One region of the Citrobacter rodentium NBRC 105723 genome, then DNA from elsewhere that is predicted to be linked to it. Evidence: predicted binding sites of a transcription regulator. Region 1 holds the regulator's gene; the other holds the start of a gene.
The links. The regulator LexA, encoded in region 1, represses DNA repair genes until DNA is damaged. The targets are predictions, from matches to a motif close to TNCTGTATGTACATACAGNA.

Region 1 (12,226 bases):
GACCTGCTGCGGGAAACAGAGCCGCAGGCCAAGCCGCCAACGGTTTATCGCGCGCTGGATTTTCTGCTTGAGCAAGGGTTTGTGCATAAGGTCGAGTCCACCAACAGCTACGTGCTGTGCTACCTGTTCGATCAGCCAACCCATACCTCAGCCATGTTTATTTGCGATCGCTGCGGCGGCGTGAAGGAAGAGTGCGCGGAAGGAGTGGAGGATATTATGCATACGCTGGCGGCGAAGATGGGATTCGCTCTGCGCCATAACGTGATTGAAGCGCATGGCCTGTGTTCAGCCTGCGTGGAGGTGGAAGCCTGTCGTCACCCTGGCGAGTGTCAGCACGATCACTCCGTACAGGTGAAAAAGAAACCACGCTAAGAACGCGAGCGGCAAGGTTATGCCGCTCAGGGTAATGAAGGGCAGTACGTCCTTGTACTGACTGGCAGCTGAAAAATTACCAGCGGTAGTCGTTGCGGGTTTCCCAGTCACCGACCTCTCTTTCCGCCTGATCTTTCTCGTAACCATAACGTTCCTGGATTTTACCTACCAGCTGGTCACGTTTACCTTCGATGACCGTCATATCGTCATCGGTCAGTTTGCCCCATTGCTCTTTCACCTTACCTTTGAATTGCTTCCAGTTACCACCGGCTTCGTCTTTATTCATCATAAAGTCCTCTTCGTTAGGCTGTGAATAGCGAGTCTGTCATCCAACGTTGCTGCGTTTTTTGCTGGACGTGATATTAAGTGTAGTCAGTGATTCTGAGTGCGACTGACTATTCAGAATATTTAACCGTCACGCTGCCGAAAACCAGCTGCCGTTTCGCCAGTGTCGCCGCCATATCCACGCCAGAGAGAGGCCACGCAGCGCCAGAAAAACCGCCAGCGCCAGCCATAAACCGTGATTTCCCAGCACCGGCAACGCCAGCAGCGTTAAGGCGAACCCGGCTGCCGCTACCGCCATGCTGTTGCGCATTTCCGCCGCCCGCGTTGCGCCGATAAACATACCATCCAGCAGATAGCACCAGACGCCAACCAGCGGCAGAATCACCTGCCAGTACAGATAATGGTCGGCAAGCTGTTGTAACTGCGGCAACGAGGTCAGCAGCGCAACGATCGGTTCGCCCGCCAGCAGATACGTCAACGAGAACAGCAGCGCCACAATGCCCGCCTGACGACAGGCGGCCCGCCATACCGCCAGCAGCTGGCTACCGTCGCGCGCGCCATACGCCTGGCCGGAATGCGCTTCCACCGCGTAGGCAAAGCCGTCAAGAGCATAAGCGGTGAAGGTCAGCAGCGTCATCAGCACCGCATTAACGGCGACAATATCGCTACCTGAGCGGGCGCCGAGGACGGTGATGGTGCCAAAGCAGAGTTGCAGCAGCAATGAGCGCAGCATAATGTCGCGATTGAGCGCCAGCAGACGGCGAAAGTTGCCGCGCCAGGACTGTTTCAGCATCGCAGACGACACGCCGCGCAGACGCAGCACCTTGCGCACCATCAGCAGACCAATCAGCAGCGTGGCGTACTCGGCGATCATCGTTGCCAGCGCCGCGCCCTGCACGTTCATATGCAGTCCCATCACCAGCCACAGGTCGAGCGCAATGTTGATGATATTACCGACTACCAGCAGGATCACCGGCGCGCGCGCGTACTGAACGCCCAACAGCCAGCCCAGCAGAACCAGATTCGCCAGCGAGGCGGGCGCGCTCAGCCAGCGAATCTCCAGAAAACGCCTTGCCTGGGTCAGTACGGCTTCGCTGCCGCCGACGATATGCAGCGCGAGATCGATAAGCGGAGTACGGCAAAGCGCGATTAACGCGCCTGCGCCCAGCGCCAACAGCAGCGGCTGTACCAGCGCTCGCGCCAGCGCCTGCGGGTTCTTCGCGCCAAACGCCTGCGCCGTCAGCCCCGTGGTGCTCATACGCAAAAAAAGCAGCATCATGAACAGAAAACTGGTCGCCGTCGCCCCCACCGCCACGCCGCCGAGATAAACGGGGCTGTCGAGATGGCCGATCACCGCGGTGTCGACCAGTCCCAGCAGGGGAACGGTGATATTGGAGAAAATCATGGGTAAGGCAAGACGCCAGAGCGCTTTATCAGCAGAAGTAAAAAAAGGCATAAAAAGAAGCCTGAGAAGCCGTTATCGCATTTTGAAAAATTTTACAGGCCCGATAGGCGTAGCGCTGGCGGGCCTGTTACCGGACGGCGGCGGCGCTGACGCCGCAGCCGGAGTGAAGGTAATAAAGTACGAAGGTACTACAGCCACTCGCCGTTGCGGATCACGCCAACGGCCAGTCCTTCGATAGTGAAGCTCTGCTCACGCAGGTCCACGACGATCGGTTTGAATTCGCTGTTTTCCGGCAGAAGTTCGACTTTATTGCCCTGCTTCTTCAGTCGTTTTACCGTCACTTCATCATCAATGCGCGCCACGACGACCTGACCGTTACGCACATCCTGAGTTTTGTGTACCGCCAGCAGATCGCCATCCATAATGCCGATGTCTTTCATCGACATACCGCTGACGCGCAGCAGGAAATCGGCATTCGGCTTAAACAGTGACGGATCGACCTGGTAATGGCCTTCAATATGCTGCTGGGCCAGCAGCGGTTCGCCCGCGGCAACGCGCCCGACCAGCGGCAGTCCGTCTTCTTCTTCGTGCAGCAAGCGAATGCCGCGAGATGCGCCGGAGACAATCTCAATAACACCTTTGCGCGCCAGCGCTTTCAGATGCTCTTCAGCGGCGTTCGGGGAACGGAACCCCAAACGCTGCGCGATTTCCGCACGCGTTGGCGGCATACCTGTCTGGCTGATGTGATCCCGAATAAGATCAAACACCTCTTGCTGCCTGGCCGTTAACGCTTTCATTCCGCCCCCTGGGTGTATATACAGTTATGCTGTGAGTATATACAGCAAAAGGCGATTTTGGAACCACAAACTGCATCATGCTCGCGAGTTTTATACGGTTATGGAACCCTGGTCGTAAAAAGCTTAACCAAAATGCGCCCACAGCAGGATGCCCCAGGTGATCAAAGCGATAATGATAGAGAGCAGCACCGCAGCCGACCCCATATCTTTCGCCCGTCCCGACAGCTCGTGATACTCGGAACCGATACGGTCCACCACCGCTTCAATGGCGCTGTTAAGGATTTCAACTATCATCACCAGCATGACCGAGCCAATCAGCAGAACGCGCGTAATCGCATCCACGTCCAGCCAGCAGGCAACCGCCACGGCCAGCAGAACGGCGACGCTCTCCTGGCGGAACGCCGCCTCGTTAATCCACGCGGCGCGAAACCCCTTCCAGGAATAACCTGCTGCTTTGATAATTCGGGTAAATCCAGTGGTATTATTAGCCATTAAAAGAACCTTTTCGCATTATTGGCGTCAATGACAATGTCTGTTTAGCTCAGCGGTATTGAGCGCAGGCGACCCGGCGCGAAGTATGACCGGATACACCAGAATTTCACATGACTTTCTGTTATCCTTGCAGCGCATTTGCATTATTAACCAGAGGCTTTACATCGTTTATGTCCGGCTGGCCACGAATTTACTACAAGTTACTGAATTTACCACTAAGCGTACTGGTAAAAAGCAAGTCTATTCCGGCAGATCCTGCCCCGGAGTTGGGACTCGATACCTCTCGTCCAATTATGTACGTTTTGCCGTACAACTCCAAAGCGGACTTACTGACTTTGCGCGCCCAGTGTCTGGCGCACGATCTTCCCGATCCGTTAGAACCGCTGGAGATCGACGGCTCGCTGCTGCCGCGCTATGTCTTTATTCATGGCGGACCGCGTGTCTTTACCTATTACACGCCGAAAGAAGAGTCCATCAAGCTGTTCCATAACTATCTCGATCTGCATCGCAGCAATCCACAACTGGATGTGCAGATGGTGCCGGTATCGGTGATGTTTGGCCGCTCGCCGGGGCGTGAAAAAGGCGAAGTTAACCCGCCATTACGTATGCTCAACGGCATTCAGAAGTTCTTTGCCGTTTCCTGGCTGGGACGCGACAGCTTTGTGCGCTTCTCACCCTCCGTTTCGCTGCGCCGGATGGCCGACGAACACGGCACCGACAAAATCATCGCGCAAAAACTGGCGCGCGTGGCGCGTATGCACTTCGCCCGCCAGCGTCTGGCGGCTGTCGGCCCGCGCCTGCCTGCGCGTCAGGATCTGTTTAACAAGCTGCTGGCCTCGAAAGCGATCGCCCGCGCGGTAGAAGACGAAGCGCGCAGCAAGAAAATCTCCCATGAAAAAGCGCAGCAGAACGCAATCGCGCTGATGGAAGAGATTGCCGCTAACTTCTCTTACGAGATGATTCGCCTGACCGATCGCATTCTTGGCTTTACCTGGAACCGGCTCTATCAGGGGATTAACGTCCATAACGCCGAGCGCGTCCGCCAGCTGGCGCATGACGGGCACGAAATTGTCTATGTGCCCTGCCACCGCAGCCATATGGACTATCTGCTGCTTTCATACGTGCTCTATCATCAGGGGCTGGTGCCGCCGCATATCGCTGCCGGCATCAACCTCAACTTCTGGCCTGCCGGACCGATTTTCCGTCGTCTCGGCGCGTTCTTTATCCGTCGTACCTTTAAGGGCAATAAGCTCTACTCCACGGTGTTCCGCGAGTATCTGGGCGAGCTGTTCAGCCGCGGCTATTCGGTCGAGTACTTTGTCGAAGGCGGCCGCTCACGTACCGGACGTTTACTGGATCCAAAAACCGGCACCCTGTCGATGACTATCCAGGCGATGCTGCGCGGCGGCACCCGTCCGATTACGTTAGTGCCGATTTACATCGGCTATGAGCATGTGATGGAAGTGGGCACTTACGCCAAAGAGCTGCGCGGCGCGACCAAAGAGAAAGAGAGCCTGCCGCAGATGCTGCGCGGCCTGAGCAAACTGCGTAACCTCGGTCAGGGCTACGTGAACTTCGGCGAGCCGATGCCGCTGATGACCTGGCTGAACCATCACGTGCCGGACTGGCGCGAGTCGATCGATCCTATCGAGGCGGTACGTCCGGCCTGGCTGACGCCGACCGTCAACGGCATCGCCGAAGAGCTGATGGTGCGCATTAACAACGCCGGGGCGGCGAACGCCATGAACCTGTGCTGTACCGCGCTGCTGGCTTCGCGTCAGCGTTCACTGACCCGCGAACAGTTAACTGAGCAGTTGAACTGTTATCTGGATCTGATGCGCAATGTGCCTTATTCCACCGACTCCACGGTGCCCTCCGTCAGCGCCAGTGAACTTATCGATCACGCATTGCAGATGAATAAGTTCGAAGTCGAGAAGGATACGATTGGCGATATCATCATTCTGCCGCGCGAGCAGGCGGTGCTGATGACCTATTACCGTAATAACATCGCACATATGCTGGTGCTGCCTTCGCTGATGGCGGCCATTATCACCCAGCATCGCCGCATCTCCCGCGAGGCGCTGCTGCAGCATGTCGATATCCTCTATCCGATGCTGAAAGCCGAACTGTTCCTGCGCTGGGAGCGTGCCGATTTGGCCAGCGTAATTGATGCGCTGGCGACGGAGATGCAGCGTCAGGGGCTGATTACCGTGCAGGACGGCGAGCTGCATATTAATCCGGCCCATTCGCGTACCCTGCAACTGCTGGCGGCTGGCGCGCGCGAGACGCTGCAGCGCTATGCAATTACCTTCTGGCTGCTGAGCGCGAATCCGTCGATCAACCGCGGCACGCTGGAAAAAGAGAGCCGCACCGTGGCGCAGCGTTTGTCGGTGCTGCACGGCATCAACGCACCGGAGTTTTTCGACAAGGCGGTGTTCAGTTCGTTAGTGCTTACTTTGCGTGACGAAGGCTATATCAGCGATACCGGTGACGCCGAACCTGGCGAAACCATGAAGGTATACCAGATGCTGGCGGAGTTGATTACCTCGGACGTGCGCCTCACCATTGAGAGCGCGACGCAGGGCGAGTAAGGAATAAAAAACCGGTCAAAATTGAAATGACCGGTTTTTTGTTGCCGGATGGCGGCGTTCCGCCTTATCCGGCCTACAGTTTCCAGCCTTGGGATGCATTTGTAGACCTGATAAGCGTAGCGCCATCAGGCACCAACCCACCGAACGCATTTTGCAGGCCGGGCCCCCGGCATGACCTCGACTAAAAGCGTCTGTATTCAGAAACGCCAGTAGCTCATCGCCAGCCCGATAAACAGCACCAGCCCCACGTAGTTATTGTTCATAAACGCTTTGAAGCAGGCTTCGCGATCGCGATTAGCAATCAGTCTCTGCTGATAAACAAACAGCGCGCCAGCCACCAGCACCGACCAGTAAAACCCTACCCCCAGCCCGTTCAGCCAGCCAATCAGCGCCATCAGCGCCAGCACCGCCACCTGTAAAATACCAATAATCAGCTTGTCGTTTTTACCAAACAGGATTGCGGTCGATTTGATGCCGATCTTCAGATCGTCATCGCGGTCCACCATCGCATACTGCGTGTCGTAAGCCACCGCCCAGAGAATGTTAGCCAGGAACATCAGCCAGCAGCTCAGCGGTACGGATTCGCTCACCGCGGCAAAGGCCATCGGGATCGACCAGCCAAAGGCCGCGCCCAGCACCACCTGCGGCAGATGAGTGTAACGCTTCATAAACGGATAGACCCACGCCAGCGCCAGCGCGGCCACGGAGAGCAGGATGGTCATGGTGTTGAGCGTCAACACCAGCAAAAAGGCAAACAGCACCAGCACGACAAACAGCGTCCGGGCCTCTTTTTCCGTCACCGCGCCGCTCGGCAGCGGGCGGTTCGCCGTGCGCTTAACGTGCCCGTCAAATTTGCGGTCGGCGTAGTCGTTTACCACGCATCCGGCGGCGCGCATCAGCCAGACGCCCGCGACAAATACCGCCAGAATCCACAGCGGAGGGACACCGGGGGTCGCCACCCACAGCGCCCACAGCGTCGGCCAGAGGAGCAGCAAGGCGCCAATGGGCTTATCCGTGCGCATTAAGCGATGAAACGCCAACAGCTTATCCTGCGTCAGACTCCACTCCATTTTATTTTCCTCTTAGTACAACGGTGATGCAGGTAAAAACAGCTCGGTCAGCAGCAGTGGCTTACCGCTCAGCCGCAGGCGGGAGCGTCGTCCCCAGAGTCCGGCATCACAACCAATCTCAATAAAATCTCGGGTTAATGTCGATGATGTAAAAAGATAGCGCCCTAACGGGGTTTTGCCCAGGTTTTGTAGGGCTATTTCCGGACCGCTGAGCGTTGATTCAGGCACCACGGTGCGCCCGGCAAGCCAGGGAACGCCATCGGCACAGAGCAGGATTTCACGCAGCCAGTAGCGGGATTCGCCTGGCAGCAGCGCCAGCTCTTCCGCCACCTCATTTTGACCCACGAACGCTTCCCTTATCAGCGTCACGGTGACCCGTTTTCCCTGCTGTTCAAAACGCTTTGTCATGGAATCTTCCAGTAACAGCCAGTCAAGCAGTTCGGGTTCCAGCGCAGGGATTGCCTCAAAATAACGCAGCGCACGCAATTGCGTTAACGCAGGGTGTGACATGCCTGACTCTCCGTTTCATAACCGGAGGTCATTGTATCGCAGAAAAACGATTTCAGAAGGAAGAAACACAATTAAGTGATCTGTTGCGCAACAAAAAAGTAACAATCAGCATCGAAAGCTAAAAAAAAGGTGCGCCATAAGACGCACCAGTTGTTGCAAATCAGCAATGTGGGGAAACCCTTACCCCTTGCCTTTTACACTGCTGATAAAGGTGGAACGGGCAGATGTCGATCCCAGACGTTCAGCTTCATCAAGCAGTTTCAGCGCTTTATCCACGTCGCCTTTGGCGACGGCGTCTTTAATCGCCTTGTTAAAGTAGCTTTCGGTATCGTTCAACATCGGCTCGCTTTTCTTAACCGGCGCAGGGGTCGGCGCGGCAGCGGGCGCGGCATAGGCTGGCGCAGGCGCGGCGGTATTGCCGACCGTCACAGGCCCAGGGCCGGAAGAACCAAACAGCGGCCCCACCAGCACGCTGGAGCTGCTGCTGGTTTTTACTTTCAGTTTCAGCAGACCGTCGGTGGTATGGCGGGCGACAGGGTCCGGAATATCCGGAACGGCATTCCCCACGCCTTTGGCATACGCTTTCGCCGGATCGAGCAGTCTGGTGGTCTGCTGGAGATCTTTTTCGGTGGTAAACACCAGCACGTAAAGCTTCTGCTGGCCCAGCGCAGGCGTCAGGCGCATTACCCCTTCCAGCCGATCCGCGCTCATTACGCCCGGCTCCTGATAGGTGAAGTAGCTGCTGGGGAAGAATGCGGAAGGCGTCATATTCTGGTCAAGAATCAGTACGTTCGGCGCAAATACGCTGGTTTGCTTATTCACTTCGCTGGAGAGCGTAAGGTTCAGTTCGCCGATATTCGCCGGCACGCTCCAGGCGGCGACCGGGCCGGTAATGCCCGCGACGTCCAGACGCTGGCCGCCGCCAGGAAGCTGGACGGACTGGGTTTTAGACTGATCGACCGGCGTCCAGGTTAACTGTTGCAGCGCGGCGGCCGGAATGGATGGCGCGGCGCTGGTGTTCTGCGGCACATAGTTGACTTCTGCCAGCGTGATGCCCGGCGCGCTGGCGAACAACCCGGCGGACAGACAGAGGGCGACGAGACTTTTCTTCATTTTCATTGTTATCACCTCAGAAAGCATGGGTTCAGCGGTGGCCAGGCAATAGCGCGCTAAACCGTGAAAAACGGTGCGGATTGGCCGGACGGCGCGATGCCTTATCCGGCCCGCATCTCGTTACCGGGGGACTGGCGTCCCCCTTACGTCAGCTGTTACCACCAGATTTCCATCTGGGCGCCGAAGGACCACTCATCGCTGTCGCCGCGGCTGGTTGTGCTGAAACCAGAGTTGTTGGCAGCGGCATAGCGCAGGGTGTTATCGCCATCTTTGATATAACCCCACTTCTCATCCCATTTCGCATAGGTTGCGAAGACGCGGATAGCCGGACGTGACCAGATGCTGTCGCCAGCCTGCCACTGTTGCGCCAGGGTGATTTTGTACTGATTGTTGCGGTCGCCGGTCTGCTGGGATTTGACGTTGTCATAGCCCACTTCCAGCAGGGTGCTCATGATCGGCGTCCATTTGAACATCGGACGCACGCCCACGGTCCACCAGTCGGTGCCAAGATCGTTATCCAGATCGGTCTTCTGGTACATACCGACGTACATCAGATCCCAGCGGTCGCCGAGGGAGATTGCCCCGTGGTCGAGAATACGCCACAGCTTACCGTTGTTATTAACATAGCTGTCGACGTAATGGATCTGGTCGTCACCCTCACCGACGGTGAATGTGGAACCATAAGAGCCCTGCGCAACCCCTTTACCATGAGTGGTCATCGCATCCGTGGCATACTGAACCACAAACTTGTTGTAGCCCTTCAGCATGCTCTGGGTGTGTTCCGCCGTGAACATCCAGCCATCTTTAGATGCGCCATCCGCCAGACGGTAGTCGTCGGTGGTATTCGCGCGACCGTAGTCAACGCCCAGCTCCAGCACGCCGTCCGGGTTGGTTTCCAGACCGGCTAAACGCACGTCAAACACGTCGTTGGCGGTATCTTTGGAGCGATCGTAAATATTCTGGCTGCTGAAGGTGTAAGAACCGCCCGCTTCCTGAGAACGGGTAGCGGCCAGAGAGAGTTTACCGAAGCCCAGATCGATGTTTTCGATACCGGCGCCAGGACCGGAAATATCCCAGTAGTAGAAGTCGATCATGTGGACGTCATGACGCTGATAGAAGCGCTTACCCGCCCAGATGGTGGAGCCCGGCAGCCAGTCGATCAGGTTTTTACCCTGCACGTTAGCTTCACGGAACGCCGGATCGGTACCTTCCCAGTCGTTCTGCTGCGCGACCGAGTAAGCGACGTTGGTGTCGAAATAGAAGCTCTTGTCGCCCTCTTTCCACACTTCCTGGCCCAGTTTCAGTTCCGCGTAGGTTTCACATTCGTTACCAAGACGGTATTTACTTTGAGCGCCGGTTGCCTGGAAACACTGCTGTTCGCCGCCGCTACCCGTCCAGCCGATACCGGAACGAGCATAACCATGAAAATCTACGGCCATTGCCTGGACAGACATCATGCCTGCCGCCACGGCAACCGCCAGGGGGAGTTTGCGCAGAGTAATCATCTTTTATCTCCTGAGATCATTGCTTTTCTTTAAACGCGTCATCCTTCGGGCCGCCTCGATACAGCCTCGAAGGGTTTTGCGTTTTGTTTTTTTAATGGGGAGCCTAAACGCCTGGCTCCTGATGCAACCGACGACATGCGGAGCCATCCTCACGGAACAGATGGCAGCGCTCTGGCGGCAGGCCGATAGCGAATGTGGCGCCCTCTTCTACCAACACCACGTCGTTCTGGCGGTAAACCAGGTTCTGACGGATGGCGGGGATCTGGATATGAATTTGCGTTTCGTGACCGAGTTGCTCGACGACCTGCACTTCGCCCTCCAGCGTGACATCGGCGATGTCGCTTGGCAGCAGGTGCTCAGGACGAATGCCTAAAGACATGTTCGCGCCCGGCTGCACGTTGGCGCTGTCGACGGGCAGCCAGACGTGCTGACGGTTCGGCAGCTCAACCTGCACCTGGTCGATGGCGGTGGCGGTCACTTTCACCGGCAGGAAGTTCATCTTCGGCGAACCGATAAAGCCCGCAACGAAGCGGTCAGCCGGGTAGTGGTACAGCTCCAGCGGTTTGCCGACCTGCGCGACGCGACCGGCGTCAAGCACCACGATTTTGTCGGCCAGCGTCATCGCTTCGACCTGATCGTGGGTGACGTAAATCATCGTGCGGCCCAGACGCTTATGCAGGCGGGAGATTTCGATACGCATCTGGACGCGCAGCGCGGCGTCGAGGTTGGACAGCGGCTCATCAAGCAGGAACACCCGCGGTTCCGCCACCAGCGTTCGGCCAATCGCCACACGCTGGCGCTGGCCGCCGGAAAGCGCCTTCGGTTTACGTTCCAGCAGATGCGCCAGTTGCAGCACCTCCGCCACCTGATTGACGCGCTGGTTCATCACCTCTTTTTTGGCGCCAGCCAGTTTGAGGCCAAACGACATGTTTTCCGCAACGGTTAAATGGGGATAGAGCGCATAGGACTGAAAGACCATCCCGACGCCGCGTTCTGCGGGCGGGATATCGTTCATCCGGGTTTCTCCGATGTAGAGGTCTCCGCTGGTGATAGTTTCCAGCCCGGCGATCATACGCAGCAGTGTGGATTTCCCGCAGCCTGACGGCCCGACGAACACCACGAATTCCCCTTCGTGGATGTCGAGGTTGATATCTTTCGATACCACCACGTCGCCCCAGGCTTTCGTTACATTTCGCAGCTGTACGCTCGCCATGCCCTTCTCCCTTCGTTACAACCTGTCATCGACAGCAACATTCATGATGGCCTGACTATGCGTGAATCATTGATTGCGTAAATCCTCCACCCCCCGGCTTTTTTATGGGGGAGGAGTCGGGAGGATGAGAGAAGGACGTCTGAGACCAGAGCCCGACGGCGGCAGGGAATTTCGTGATGTCGCTTGCAAAAATGGAGCTGTTTTTATGTGCGCCAGCACGCATTACTCACATTTATGTAACACAGATCACATAAAGCGACCGTGGGGCGTAGGGGGAAGGATGATGGAAAGAGGATGTCAATTAAGGAAACTGGAGCACGTTGAACCACTGAATTCGTACCACGAGCACATCACCAAAAGGATGGCAGATATGAAGATCAAGACTGGCGCACGCGTTTTCGCATTGTCCGCCCTTGCAGCAATGATGATTTCGGCACCGGCGCTTGCCAAAATTGAAGAAGGTAAGCTGGTTATCTGGATTAACGGCGACAAGGGCTATAACGGCCTGGCTGAAGTGGGTAAAAAATTCGAGAAAGACACCGGCATCAAAGTGACCGTTGAGCATCCGGATAAGTTGGAAGAGAAATTCCCGCAGGTTGCGGCGACCGGCGACGGCCCGGACATCATCTTCTGGGCGCATGACCGTTTCGGCGGCTACGCGCAGTCAGGCCTGCTGGCTGAAATCACCCCGGACAAAGCGTTCCAGGACAAGCTGTATCCATTTACCTGGGATGCGGTGCGTTATAACGGCAAGCTGATCGCCTACCCGATTGCGGTCGAAGCGCTGTCGCTGATTTATAACAAAGATCTGGTGCCGAACCCGCCGAAAACCTGGGAAGAGATCCCGGCGCTGGATAAAGAGCTGAAGGCGAA
Region 2 (12,226 bases), 1.6 Mb from region 1:
TGCCATGAATTGTCAGTCCGCAGGTGCTGGCGTAGCCTTATAGAAAACGTGCCGGATTGGGAGAAAACGGATGAAGAAGGTCGCAATTGTCGGGTTAGGCTGGTTAGGCATGCCGCTGGCGATGTCGCTTACCGCCAGAGGCTGGCAGGTCACGGGGAGCAAAACCACCCGGGATGGCGTCGAGGCGGCCAGAATGAGCGGTATTGAAGGATATCCGCTGCGTCTGGAACCTGAACTGATCTGCGAGGCGGACGACCTGGATGCGCTGATGGACGTGGACGCGCTGGTCATTACCTTACCCGCCCGCCGCAGCGGACCCGGCGAAGCGTTTTATCTGCAGGCGATGCAGGAGCTGGTGGACAGCGCGCTGGCGTATCACATTCCGCGCATCATCTTTACCAGCTCGACGTCGGTCTATGGCGATGTTAATGGCATCGTCAAAGAGAGCACTCCCCGTCACCCGGTCACCGCCAGCGGGCGCGTATTAAAAGAGCTGGAGGACTGGCTGCATCATCTGCCGGGCACCTCGGTGGATATTCTGCGGTTGGCCGGGCTGGTGGGGCCTGGACGGCATCCGGGTCGTTTCTTCGCCGGAAAAACCGCTCCTAACGGCGAGCAGGGCGTCAATCTGGTGCATCTGGAAGACGTTATTTCCGCCATCACGCTGCTGTTACAGGCGCCGAAAGGCGGACACATCTATAATATATGTGCGCCCGTGCACCCCGCGCGGAACGTTTTTTATCCGCAAATGGCGCGTCAGTTAAATACAGAGCCGCCGCAATTTCTCGATTCGCCGGACAATGGCAAAGGCAAAATTATTGATGGCAGCCGAATCTGCAACGAACTCGGATTTGAATACCAGTATCCCGATCCGCTGGTGATGCCGATGGAGTGATGAACAACGCCAGCGGTCTTTCACCATACATCGCAAGGGGGCGCGTATGAAACCACTGCTGGATGTTCTCATCATTCTTGATGCGCTGGAAAAAGAGGGCAGTTTTGCGGCGGCGTCGGCGCGGCTGTACAAAACGCCCTCTGCGCTCAGCTATACCGTTCACCGTCTTGAAAGCGATCTCAATATTCAAATCCTCGATCGTAGCGGCCATCGCGCCCGCTTTACCCGCACCGGGCAGATGCTGCTGGAAAAGGGGCGGGAAGTGCTGCATACGGTAAGAGAGCTGGAAAAGCAGGCGGTGAAGCTTCATGAAGGCTGGGAAAATGAACTGGTGATCGGCGTTGACGATACCTTTCCCTTTTCCCTGTTAGCACCGCTGATCGAGTCTTTTTACCAGCATCACAGCGTGACGCGCCTGAAATTCATCAACGGCGTGCTGGGCGGCTCATGGGACGCATTGACCCAGGGCAGGGCGGATATCATCGTCGGCGCCATGCATCAGCCGCCGTCGTCCAGTGAGTTCGCTTTTTCCCGGCTGGGCTCGCTTGAGCAGGTGTTCGCCGTCGCGCCGCATCATGCGCTGGCGGAAGAGAGCGAACCGCTGAGCCGCAGCACCGTCAAGCGCCACCGGGCGATTGTGGTCGGCGACAGCGCGCATCCGGCCAGCGCATCGGCCACGCAGCTGCTGGATGACCAGGACGCGATAACCGTTTTTGATTTTAAAACGAAGCTGGAACTGCAAATCAGCGGTCTGGGCTGCGGGTATCTGCCGCGCTATCTGGCCCAGCGTTTCCTCGACAGCGGCGCGCTGATAGAGAAAAAAGTAGACGCCCAGGTGTTGTCCGAGCCGGTGTGGGTGGGCTGGAATGTGCAGACCGCCGGGTTAGCCAGCGCCTGGTGGCGGGATGAAATTTTAGCAAATAGTGCTATTGCTGGTGTCTATATGAATGGCGATACGGACAAATCAAGCGTTTAAGAAAAAAATTTATATGACAAGCCTCTCATTCTCTTGTCAATTTGCCTTCATTTAAGGCACAATGCGCCGCTTGCAAAAAATGACATTAACCGACGTTTCCATACGCGTCGGTTATTTTTTTGCTACAAACCAATCATTCAGACCAAGAGGCCGGGCTTCGTACCGGATAGATATTTACTAAAAACCGACAGTTGTTGTCGCTGAGGAATCCAGAAAATGGGGCAATTTTTTGCTTACGCGACGGCATTCGCCGTAAAGGGGAATGACCATGTCGCATAACGTTACTCCAAACACCTCTCGCGTGGAATTACGTAAAACGCTTACGTTAGTTCCGGTTGTCATGATGGGCCTTGCCTATATGCAGCCGATGACGCTGTTCGATACATTTGGTATCGTTTCGGTCCTCACTGACGGTCACGTGCCGACGGCTTATGCTTTCGCGCTGATTGCCATTCTCTTTACTGCGCTGAGCTACGGTAAACTGGTGCGCCGTTTCCCGTCCGCTGGTTCGGCGTATACCTACGCCCAGAAATCCATTAGCCCGACCGTTGGCTTTATGGTGGGGTGGTCGTCTCTGCTGGACTATCTGTTCGCGCCGATGATCAATATCCTGCTGGCGAAAATCTATTTTGAAGCGCTCGTGCCCTCCATTCCTTCGTGGATGTTTGTGGTGGCGCTGGTGGCGTTTATGACCGCGTTTAACCTGCGTAGCCTTAAATCAGTGGCAAACTTCAACACGGTTATTGTTGTGCTGCAGGTTGTGCTGATCGCCGTTATCCTCGGCATGGTGGTCTATGGCGTGTTCCACGGCGAAGGCGCCGGTACGCTGACCAGCAGCCGTCCATTCTGGTCCGGTGAAGCGCATGTCATTCCTATGATTACCGGGGCGACGATCCTCTGCTTCTCCTTTACCGGCTTTGACGGTATTAGCAACCTCTCTGAAGAGACAAAAGATGCAGAGCGCGTGATCCCGCGCGCGATCTTCCTGACCGCGCTGATCGGCGGGCTGATCTTTATCTTCGCCACCTATTTCCTGCAGCTCTATTTCCCGGACGTTTCGCGTTTTAAAGATCCGGATGCTTCTCAGCCTGAGATTATGCTGTATGTGGCCGGTAAGTTCTTCCAGGTAGGCGCGCTGATTTTCTCCACGATCACCGTGCTGGCTTCCGGTATGGCGGCACATGCGGGCGTGGCGCGTCTGATGTACGTCATGGGGCGTGACGGCGTGTTCCCGAAAAGCTTCTTCGGTTACGTACACCCGAAATGGCGTACCCCGTCGATGAACATTATTCTGGTTGGCGCGATTGCCCTGCTGGCGATTAACTTCGATCTGGTTATGGCGACCGCGCTCATCAACTTTGGCGCGCTGGTGGCGTTTACCTTCGTAAACCTGTCGGTGATTTCACAGTTCTGGATCCGCGAAAAACGCAATAAAACGCTGAAAGATCACTTCCAGTATCTGTTCCTGCCGATGTGCGGCGCGCTGACCGTCGGCGCGCTGTGGGTCAACCTGGAAGAAAGCTCGATGGTTCTGGGACTGATCTGGGCGGGTATCGGCCTGATATATCTGGCCTGCGTCACCAAAAGCTTCCGCAATCCGGTGCCGCAATACGAAGATATTGCCTGATAACGCGACAGCGTAAACAGACTCTGACCGGGGACTCGTTCCCCGGTTTTTTTGTCTATAGAAAACCCCCAGCTAGGCTGGGGGTTCAGTAAAGCTTTCAGCTTTGGGCCAGTTATTAAAACCCCTTTTGATTTGTTAAAACACCTTGCGGTCTGGCAACTGCAAGTGTCAAACAAGAAATCAAAAGGGGGTCCCAATGAGGGACGAAAAGAGCTTAGCGCACACCCGATGGAACTGTAAATATCACATAGTTTTTGCGCCAAAATACCGAAGACAGGCGTTCTATGGCGAGAAGCGTAGAGCAATAGGCAGTATTTTGAGAAAGCTGTGTGAATGGAAAAACGTACGGATTCTGGAAGCTGAATGCTGCGCAGATCATATCCATATGCTTGTTGAAATCCCGCCCAAAATGAGCGTATCCGGCTTTATGGGATATCTGAAAGGGAAACGTAGTCTGATGCTTTACGAGCAGTTTGGGGATTTGAAATTTAAATACAGGAACAGGGAGTTCTGGTGCAGAGGGTACTACGTCGATACGGTAGGTAAAAATACGGCGAAAATACAGGATTACATAAAGCACCAGCTTGAAGAGGATAAAATGGGAGAGCAGTTATCGATCCCATATCCGGGTAGCCCGTTTACGGGCCGTAAGTGACTAATCTTGATGCAAATGTCAGATCGTATGCGCCTGTTAGGGCGCGGCTGGTAAGAGAGCCTTACAGGCGCATCAGAAAAACCTCCGGCTATGCCGGAGGATATTTATTATGCCTGCGATCTCTTTCCCGACTGCGGTAATAACCATTGGTTCTAAATTAGAGATTTTGGTTATTGGTTACCCGCCGTCGTCTCATGAATAATTTCCGTACTTATCTTTTCCAGACTAACGAATTTATGCTTTCAATGATTATAAGTGGACTGTTCTGCGGCGCACTGTTGGGTTTTGTCATGCAGCGTGGACGATTCTGCCTCACCGGCGGTTTTCGCGATATGTACATCGCGAAAAATAACCGCATGTTTTACGCACTGCTGATTGCCATCGCCGTGCAGAGTGTCGGCGTTTTTACGCTGATCCAGGCGGGCGTACTCAGCTATGACGCAGGGGCGTTTCCGTGGCTCGGCACCGTGGTGGGCGGCTACATATTTGGTATCGGCATCGTTTATGCCGGCGGTTGCGCCACCGGTACCTGGTATCGTGCGGGCGAAGGGTTGATCGGCAGTTGGATTGCGCTGTTTACCTATATGGTGATGAGCGCAGTGATGCGCTCTCCCCATGCCAGCGGGCTGAATCAGACGCTCAAGGCGTACAGTACCGAACATAACTCAATTGCCGATACCCTCAACATCTCCGTGTGGCCGCTGATTGCGATTCTGCTGGCAGTGACGCTGTGGGTGGTGGCGAAAGAGCTGAAAAAACCGAAGCTGAAAGTGGCGACGCTGCCGCCGCGGCGCAGCGGGCTTGCCCATCTTCTGTTTGAAAAGCGCTGGCATCCGTTTGTCACTGCGGTGCTGATTGGCCTGATTGCGCTGCTGGCGTGGCCGCTGAGTGAAGCCACAGGCCGTATGTTCGGCCTCGGCATCACCTCGCCGACCGCCAACATTCTGCAATTCCTGGTAGCAGGCGACAGTAAGTTTCTCAACTGGGGCGTATTTCTGGTGCTGGGGATCTTCCTCGGCTCATTTATTGCCGCCAAAGCCAGCCGTGAATTCCGCGTGCGCGCCGCCGATGCGGCGACCACCCTGCGTAGCGGATTTGGCGGCATCCTGATGGGCTTTGGCGCCAGCATCGCCGGCGGCTGCTCTATCGGTAACGGCCTGGTGATGACGGCGATGATGACCTGGCAGGGCTGGGTTGGCCTGGCCTTTATGATCCTCGGGGTGTGGACCGCATCCTGGATTGTGTATGTAAGACCGCAGCGTAAAGCCCGTCTGACGACGGCGGCGGCGAATTAAACCTAAGGATGAATGATGGCGATTAAAAAACTGGACGTGGTGACGCAGGTTTGCCCGTTTCCACTGATTGAAGCAAAAGCGGCGCTGGCGGAAATGGCCAGCGGCGATCAACTGGTAATTGAGTTTGACTGCACGCAGGCCACTGAAGCTATTCCGCAGTGGGCGGCGGAAGAGGGGCATACCATTACCGATTACCAGCAGGTTGGCGATGCCGCATGGAGCATCACCGTGCAGAAAGCGTGATAGCCGTACCCTCCGCCGCTGTGCGGAGGGCGCGTTTCAGACGATCTCTTCCGCGTATTGCCACAGCGATTTGAGTAGCGCCTGCTTCTCTTTATTATCTCCGTACTCCTGATATAAGCGCTGTAACTCATCAGCATAGCTTTGCAAAAACTCCGGGGTAAAGACCTGGCGGCGATGCTCAAGCCAGCGCTGCTGTTCTGCTTCATCCAGCGTGCCGGGGAAGTTGCGCGCCCGATAGTTAAACAGCAGCTTCTCAATACGCTTATCGACGAAGGTGATGTCGAGCGCCGGTAAATTCTGCGGCTCGGTTTCGAGCACGATCTTCATGGCCGCACGGTCAGCGTCGCTGAAAAAGCCGTTATAGAGTTGGGTATCGACATTGTCGGAGGGAATGAACGGTTCCGCTTCAGCGAAAATAGCGACCGCCTTGTCCCGCACCTGCGGGTTGTCGCGCAGGACTTTCAGGTTATCCAGGCAGTGCTGGCGATTAATACCCAGGCGGTCGGCATCTTCCGGACGCAGCGTATTTGCCTGCGCCAGTACCGGACATTTATTGATATGCACCAGCTTCAACGGTATGGCTGCGTTATCGCCCAAATCCGCTTTGGCGGTGTAGAGCCGTTCGCGCAGAGTATCGCTGTCCAGCTCAAGCAACGAAGAAATATCGCCCGCCAGATCCACCATAATCACCGCGTTACGGTTCTCCGGGTGCCAGGCCAGCGGCGCGACCCAACTGGTATTGCCGCGCCATGCGCCGAACATTCCGGAGACGTGTACCAGCGGTTTCATCTGCGGCACGTCGATCAGCGCGGCCAGTTTGTCCTTGTTACGGTGCGTGTAGAGGTAGTCAAACAGCCGCGGCTGGCGCGATTTCACCAGCTGCGCCATCGCAATGGTGGCATACACGTCCGCCATCGCATCGTGGGCGTTACTGTGTTCGATGCCGTTGGCCTTCGTCAGATGTTCAAGGCGGAAGCTGGGCAGTCCATCGTCATTTTCCGGCCAGTTAATCCCTTCCGGGCGCAGGGCGTAGCAGGCGCGCATCACGTCCAGCAGATCCCAGCGCGAATTATCGTGCTGCCAGCTCCAGGCGTAGGGATCGTAAAAGTTGCGATAAAGAATATTGCGCGTCACCTCATCGTCAAAGCGCACGTTGTTGTAGCCGACAATGCAGGTTTTCGGCACGGTAAACAGCGCGTGGATGCGCGCGGCGAACGCTGCCTCATTTTCCCCTTTCTCCCGCGCTTCCTGCGGCGTAATGCCGGTCACCAGTACGGCGCCCGGCTGCGGCAGATAGTCGTCCGCGGGCTTACAGTAAAACACTTCGGGTTCGCCGACGACGTTAAAATCACCGTCGGTGCGCAGAGCGGCAAACTGTGCAGGTCTGTCAAGCGCCGGGTGGGTGCCAAAGGTTTCGTAATCGTGAAACAGAAAGGTGGGTTGCTGCTGGCCGTCATTCATAAAAATAGATGTTCCGTGACTGTTGTTTGCGCGCTGCCTGAACCTCACAGAGTAACAAAATTCAGCGGGGTTATCAGCCCGGCCTGCAGCGTTCAGGGCAAGAAATCTGCAGGCGGCGATAAAACAGCGGATCGCTGGCGGGATTAAATGTGCTGCAAGTCACATTTTCTTGCAATTATTCCCTGTCAGTTGATCAGATTTTCCGTAAAAAGGACGGCTCTTGTGAAACGTCTGAGGATTATGCTGTTGAAACGCCGCCTGTTTATCGCCGCTTCTTTACTCTCTTTGCACCTTTCTTCCGCGCTGGCTGCCGATAGCGTTGACTTCGCGCCTCAGCCGCCAGCGATAGAAGCAGGATCGTGGGTGCTGATGGACTACACCACCGGGCAAATTCTCACCGCCGGAAACGAACATCAGCAGCGTAATCCCGCAAGTCTGACAAAGCTGATGACGGGCTACGTTGTCGATCGCGCCATCGACAGCCATCGCATTTCTCCTGACGACATCGTTACGGTAGGGCGCGACGCCTGGGCAAAAGACAATCCGGTTTTTGTCGGCTCCTCGCTGATGTTTCTCAAACAGGGCGATCGCGTTTCGGTACGTGATTTAAGCCGCGGGCTGATTGTCGATTCGGGTAATGACGCCTGCGTCGCGCTGGCGGATTACGTTGCCGGCGGGCAGCCGCAGTTCGTCGCCATGATGAACAACTACGTGAAGAAGCTGCATTTGCAGGATACCCATTTTGAAACCGTCCACGGGCTGGATGCGCCGGGCCAGCACAGCTCCGCTTACGATCTGGCGGTGCTCTCCCGGGCGATTATTCACGGCGAACCTGAGTTCTACCATATGTACAGTGAGAAAAGCCTCACCTGGAACGGTATAACTCAGTACAACCGCAACGGGCTGCTGTGGGATAAATCCCTGAACGTCGACGGTCTGAAAACCGGCCACACCTCCGGCGCGGGCTTTAATCTTATTGCCTCTGCGGTAGACGGTCAGCGCCGCCTTATTGCGGTAATCATGGGCGCGCAGAGTCCAAAAGGCCGGGAAGAGCAGGCGCGTAAACTGCTGCACTGGGGACAACAGAATTTTGATACGGTGCAGATCCTGCGCAACGGTAAGCAGGTGGGGACGGAGCGGATCTGGTACGGCGATAAAGAAAAAATCGCGCTGGGCACGGAACAGGATTTCTGGATGGCGTTACCAAAAACGGAAATTCCGCATATCAAAGCGAAATACGTTCTGGATACAAAAGCGCTTGAGGCGCCGATTGCCGCTCACCGGCGGGTTGGGGAAATCGAGTTGTACGACCGCGATAAGCTGGTTGCGCACTGGCCGCTGGTGACGCTGGAAGCGGTCGGTAAAGGCGGTATGTTCTCGCGCCTGAGCGACTATTTCCACCATAAAGCCTGACTCTCCTGACAGGAAAGTGGCAGGAGTCCGCCTCTGCTCACATAATAATCACAAATATCTTGTGGCTGTTATTGGCACTTCGTTATGCTGTATAAAAATACAGTGTAACAATGGAGGCAACATGAATTACGAGATCAGACAAGTTGATAAGCGCACCGTGGCGGGGTTTCACCTGGTCGGGCCGTGGGAGCAGACGGTAAAACAGGGCTTTGAGCAACTGATGAAGTGGGTGGAGGGCAGGCAGATCGTCACGGATGAATGGATTGCCGTCTATTTTGACAACCCGGACGTGGTGCCAGCGGAAAAACTGCGTTGCAGTACGGTGGTCTCCGTTCCGGCGGATTTTGTCGTGCCGGCAAATAGCGAAGGCGTTTCGCTTAGCGAAATCGACGGCGGCCAGTATGCGACGGCGGTCGCCCGCGTAACGGATAATGACTTCTCCACGCCGTGGTATCAGTTCTTCAACAGCCTGGCTCAGGACAACAAGTATGAGATGGCCTGTAAACCCTGCTTTGAAGTCTATCTGAATGATGGCTGCACCGAAGGCTACTGGGATATCGAAATGTATATTGCGGTACAGCCTCTTAGCCGATAAGCCTTAAACCTGGCGGACCGGGGCTCAGAGCGACTACGCTTAGCGGGGTGTCCTGTCCGCTACGGTGATTATTTCAGTGTAAAGCGGGTACAATAAGTTTCCTGACCTTACCTGACGGAGTGCATGAGTGCGTGCCGACAAGTCGCTGAGCCCCTTTGAAATCCGCCTTTATCGCCATTACCGCATCGTGCATGGCATTCGCATCGCGCTGGCGTTTATCCTGACCTTTTTATTTGTTCGTCTGTTCAACATTCCGGAAGGCACCTGGCCTCTGATTACGCTGGTGGTGATCATGGGGCCGATCTCGTTTTGGGGAAACGTGGTTCCCCGCGCCTTTGAGCGGATCGGTGGTACGATACTCGGCGCTGCGCTTGGCCTGGTGGCCTTGCGCCTGGAGCTGTTTTCTCTGCCATTGATGCTGCTGTGGTGCGCGGCGGCGATGTTCCTGTGCGGCTGGCTGGCGCTGGGCAAAAGGCCGTATCAGGCGCTGCTGATTGGCATTACGCTGGCCGTGGTGGTCGGCGCGCCCGCGGGCGATATGGAAACCGCGTTGTGGCGCGGCGGCGACGTTATTCTGGGCTCGCTTCTCGCCATGCTGTTCACCGGTATCTGGCCGCAGCGCGCCTTTATTCACTGGCGTATCCAGCTGGCGCGCTGCGTTACGGCATATACCGGGTTTACCAGGCCGCGCTGTCGCCTAACCTGTTAGAGCGTCCCCGTCTGGAGAAGCACCTGCAACAGCTGCTGAACGATGTGGTAAAAATGCGTGGCCTGATCACGCCAGCGAGCAAAGAGACGCATATCCAGAAGGCGATTTTCGAAGCCATTCAGACCGTCAACCGCAACCTGGTTTGTATGCTTGAGCTGCAAATCAACGCCCTCTGGGCGACCCGCGCCAGCCATTTCGTCATGCTCAATGCCCATACGCTGCGGGAAACCCAGCAGATGACGCAGCAGGCGCTGCTGACCATTACCCACGCGCTGTTCGAGGGAAACCCGCAGCCAATCCTTGCCAATACGGAAAAACTGAATGATGCCGTCAACGAGCTGCGGGCACTGATCCGCCAGCATGATGAGAGCAACGTGGCGGAGACGCCCATTCACGGCTACGTCTGGCTGAGCCTGGAAACCGCGCGCCAGCTGGAGCTGTTATCGCATCTGATCTGTCGCGCGCTGCGCAAATAAAAAGCAGATAAGGAGAATACAACGGGTGCTGCTTCGATTCAGCAGCGAATGAGGGTATGATGAAAACAAAGTGGCAGCCATTGTCATTTATGGCTACGAAAAGTAATGTAAGCCCTATAGTTTAAACGAATCCGAATCTGACATTATCAGGGGTGTAAAAATGGAAACTACCAAGCCATCTTTCCAGGACGTGCTGGAATTTGTCCGTCTGTTCCGTCGTAAGAATAAACTGCAACGTGAAATCCAGGACGTTGAGAAAAAGATCCGCGACAACCAGAAACGCGTTCTGCTGCTGGACAACCTGAGCGATTACATCAAGCCGGGCATGAGCGTGGAGGCCATTCAGGGCATTATCGCCAGCATGAAAAGCGACTATGAAGATCGCGTTGATGACTACATCATCAAGAATGCTGAAATCTCCAAAGAGCGTCGCGAGATCTCCAAGAAGCTGAAAGCGATGGGTGAGCTGAAAAACAGCGACGCGAAATCAGAGTAACGTCGGATGCAGTGAGGATCGGTCGATCCTCACTGACAACGCACGCCGCCGTGTACCATCCGCAGCAAATGCTGTTCCGGCCAGTGTCCGGTCAGCTTTTTTTCCTTCAGTAACCACTTCACGTAGTCCACGTCATGTTTACGCCTGTCGAGCATCAGCCCGACCACGCTGCCGCTGTGCGCCACGTTGACGCCGAATAAATCGCACGCCTCCACCAGCGCCAGCAGGGCGTCGAAATCCGGCTTCGGCAACAGCGACTGACTGGCGATAGCGCTCAGGGTGGCCGCTTCCCCCATCCGCTGCGGATTTTGCTCCGCGCAGGCCTGCCGCACTTTTTCCCATGCGCTTTTCAGCGCCGGCGCCCCCGCCTCAAGCCCGGCCTGACGCGGGAGCCGATGATAGTCCGCAGTGCGCAGCGTCTGCGGGCTTTCCAGCACCAGCAGATCGAGTTCCGGCTGGTTTTCGCAGGCGATTTGCGTGGAGGCATCGTTATGATCGAACAACGTCAGCTGGCGAAACAGGGTACTGTCGGTGGGTTCCAGCGATACGCAAAGCTGCGCAAGGGTGGATTCATCCAGTTCATGCCCCAGATGGCGCGCCGTCGCCACGGCGGTTGCCGCGATGTCCGCCGTGCTGCTCGCCATCCCTTTGGCGATCGGGATGGTGGAATGGACATCAATGCGGATCGCCTGGCTCAGCTGCGCGGGATAGCGCCAGTACGCAAGCAGCCGGTTGACCATCGCCCGCGACAGCGGGCGCTCATTCGCCTGCGGCGAACCGGCGCTGACCTCAACGGTGCTGTACCAGTCCACCGGGCAGGAAACCAGCTTCTCGCTGCCCATAATCCAGCCCTGAATCAGCTCTCCGCACGAGGCGGGGCATTGCGCAACAGCCACGTTTTCACCTTCTGGTTTGCAATCCTCGGCGCATAGTGTCACGGCGATCGCGCTATTGCCATGATTTGCCGCAATTTGCCCGGCGCGAACTCAGGCGGAAGCCGCGACGGGCGTTTCCGCGAGGGCAATCCGCATCACGTCACGGGCAATCATTAGCTCTTCGTTGGTATTAATTACCGCCACCTTGACCAGCGCATGATCAGCCTGGATAAACGTGGCGTTGCGCTGGTTTTTCGCTTCATCCACGCTCAGGCCGAGAAACTGAAGATTCTGGCAGATGGCCGCCCGCGCGCGCGCCGAGTTTTCGCCAATGCCGCCGGTAAACACCAGCGCGTCCAGTCCGCCCATTTGCATAATGTAGCTGCCGATGGTTGCCCGGATGCGTTCGGCAAACAGGGTCAGCGCCAGCGCCGCCCGCGGGTTGCCTGCGTCGGCGGCCTGTTCGACGTCGCGGTAATCGTGGGAAACGCCAGAAACGCCAAGCAGACC

Region 2: the regulator LexA is predicted to act here: its motif matches at 8,651-8,670, upstream of sbmC (DNA gyrase inhibitor SbmC).

What each region holds. Positions count from the first base shown of each region.
Region 1 is NZ_CP082833.1:1,710,919-1,723,144, reverse strand. Features, by position in the region: gene zur (zinc uptake transcriptional repressor Zur) at 1-372, shown strand, start outside; gene K7R23_RS08060 (CsbD family protein) at 449-658, opposite strand; gene dinF (MATE family efflux transporter DinF) at 788-2,113, opposite strand; gene lexA (transcriptional repressor LexA) at 2,251-2,859, opposite strand; gene K7R23_RS08045 (diacylglycerol kinase) at 2,983-3,351, opposite strand; gene plsB (glycerol-3-phosphate 1-O-acyltransferase PlsB) at 3,522-5,942, shown strand; gene ubiA (4-hydroxybenzoate octaprenyltransferase) at 6,140-7,012, opposite strand; gene ubiC (chorismate lyase) at 7,025-7,522, opposite strand; gene malM (maltose operon protein MalM) at 7,703-8,641, opposite strand; gene K7R23_RS08020 (maltoporin) at 8,791-10,140, opposite strand; gene malK (maltose/maltodextrin ABC transporter ATP-binding protein MalK) at 10,244-11,353, opposite strand; gene malE (maltose/maltodextrin ABC transporter substrate-binding protein MalE) at 11,724-12,226, shown strand, end outside.
Region 2 is NZ_CP082833.1:3,344,803-3,357,028, forward strand. Features, by position in the region: gene K7R23_RS15670 (SDR family oxidoreductase) at 71-895, shown strand; gene K7R23_RS15675 (LysR substrate-binding domain-containing protein) at 942-1,871, shown strand; gene yoeI (membrane protein YoeI) at 2,088-2,150, shown strand; gene plaP (putrescine/proton symporter PlaP) at 2,140-3,498, shown strand; gene tnpA (IS200/IS605 family transposase) at 3,695-4,153, shown strand; gene tsuA (thiosulfate utilization transporter TsuA/YeeE) at 4,390-5,448, shown strand; gene tsuB (thiosulfate utilization sulfurtransferase TsuB/YeeD) at 5,464-5,691, shown strand; gene sbcB (exodeoxyribonuclease I) at 5,728-7,152, opposite strand; gene dacD (serine-type D-Ala-D-Ala carboxypeptidase DacD) at 7,393-8,565, shown strand; gene sbmC (DNA gyrase inhibitor SbmC) at 8,687-9,160, shown strand; partial or broken gene K7R23_RS15720 (FUSC family protein) at 9,288-10,345, shown strand; gene K7R23_RS15725 (DUF496 family protein) at 10,506-10,841, shown strand; gene K7R23_RS15730 (GHMP family kinase ATP-binding protein) at 10,871-11,737, opposite strand; gene K7R23_RS15735 (acetate/propionate family kinase) at 11,828-12,226, opposite strand, start outside.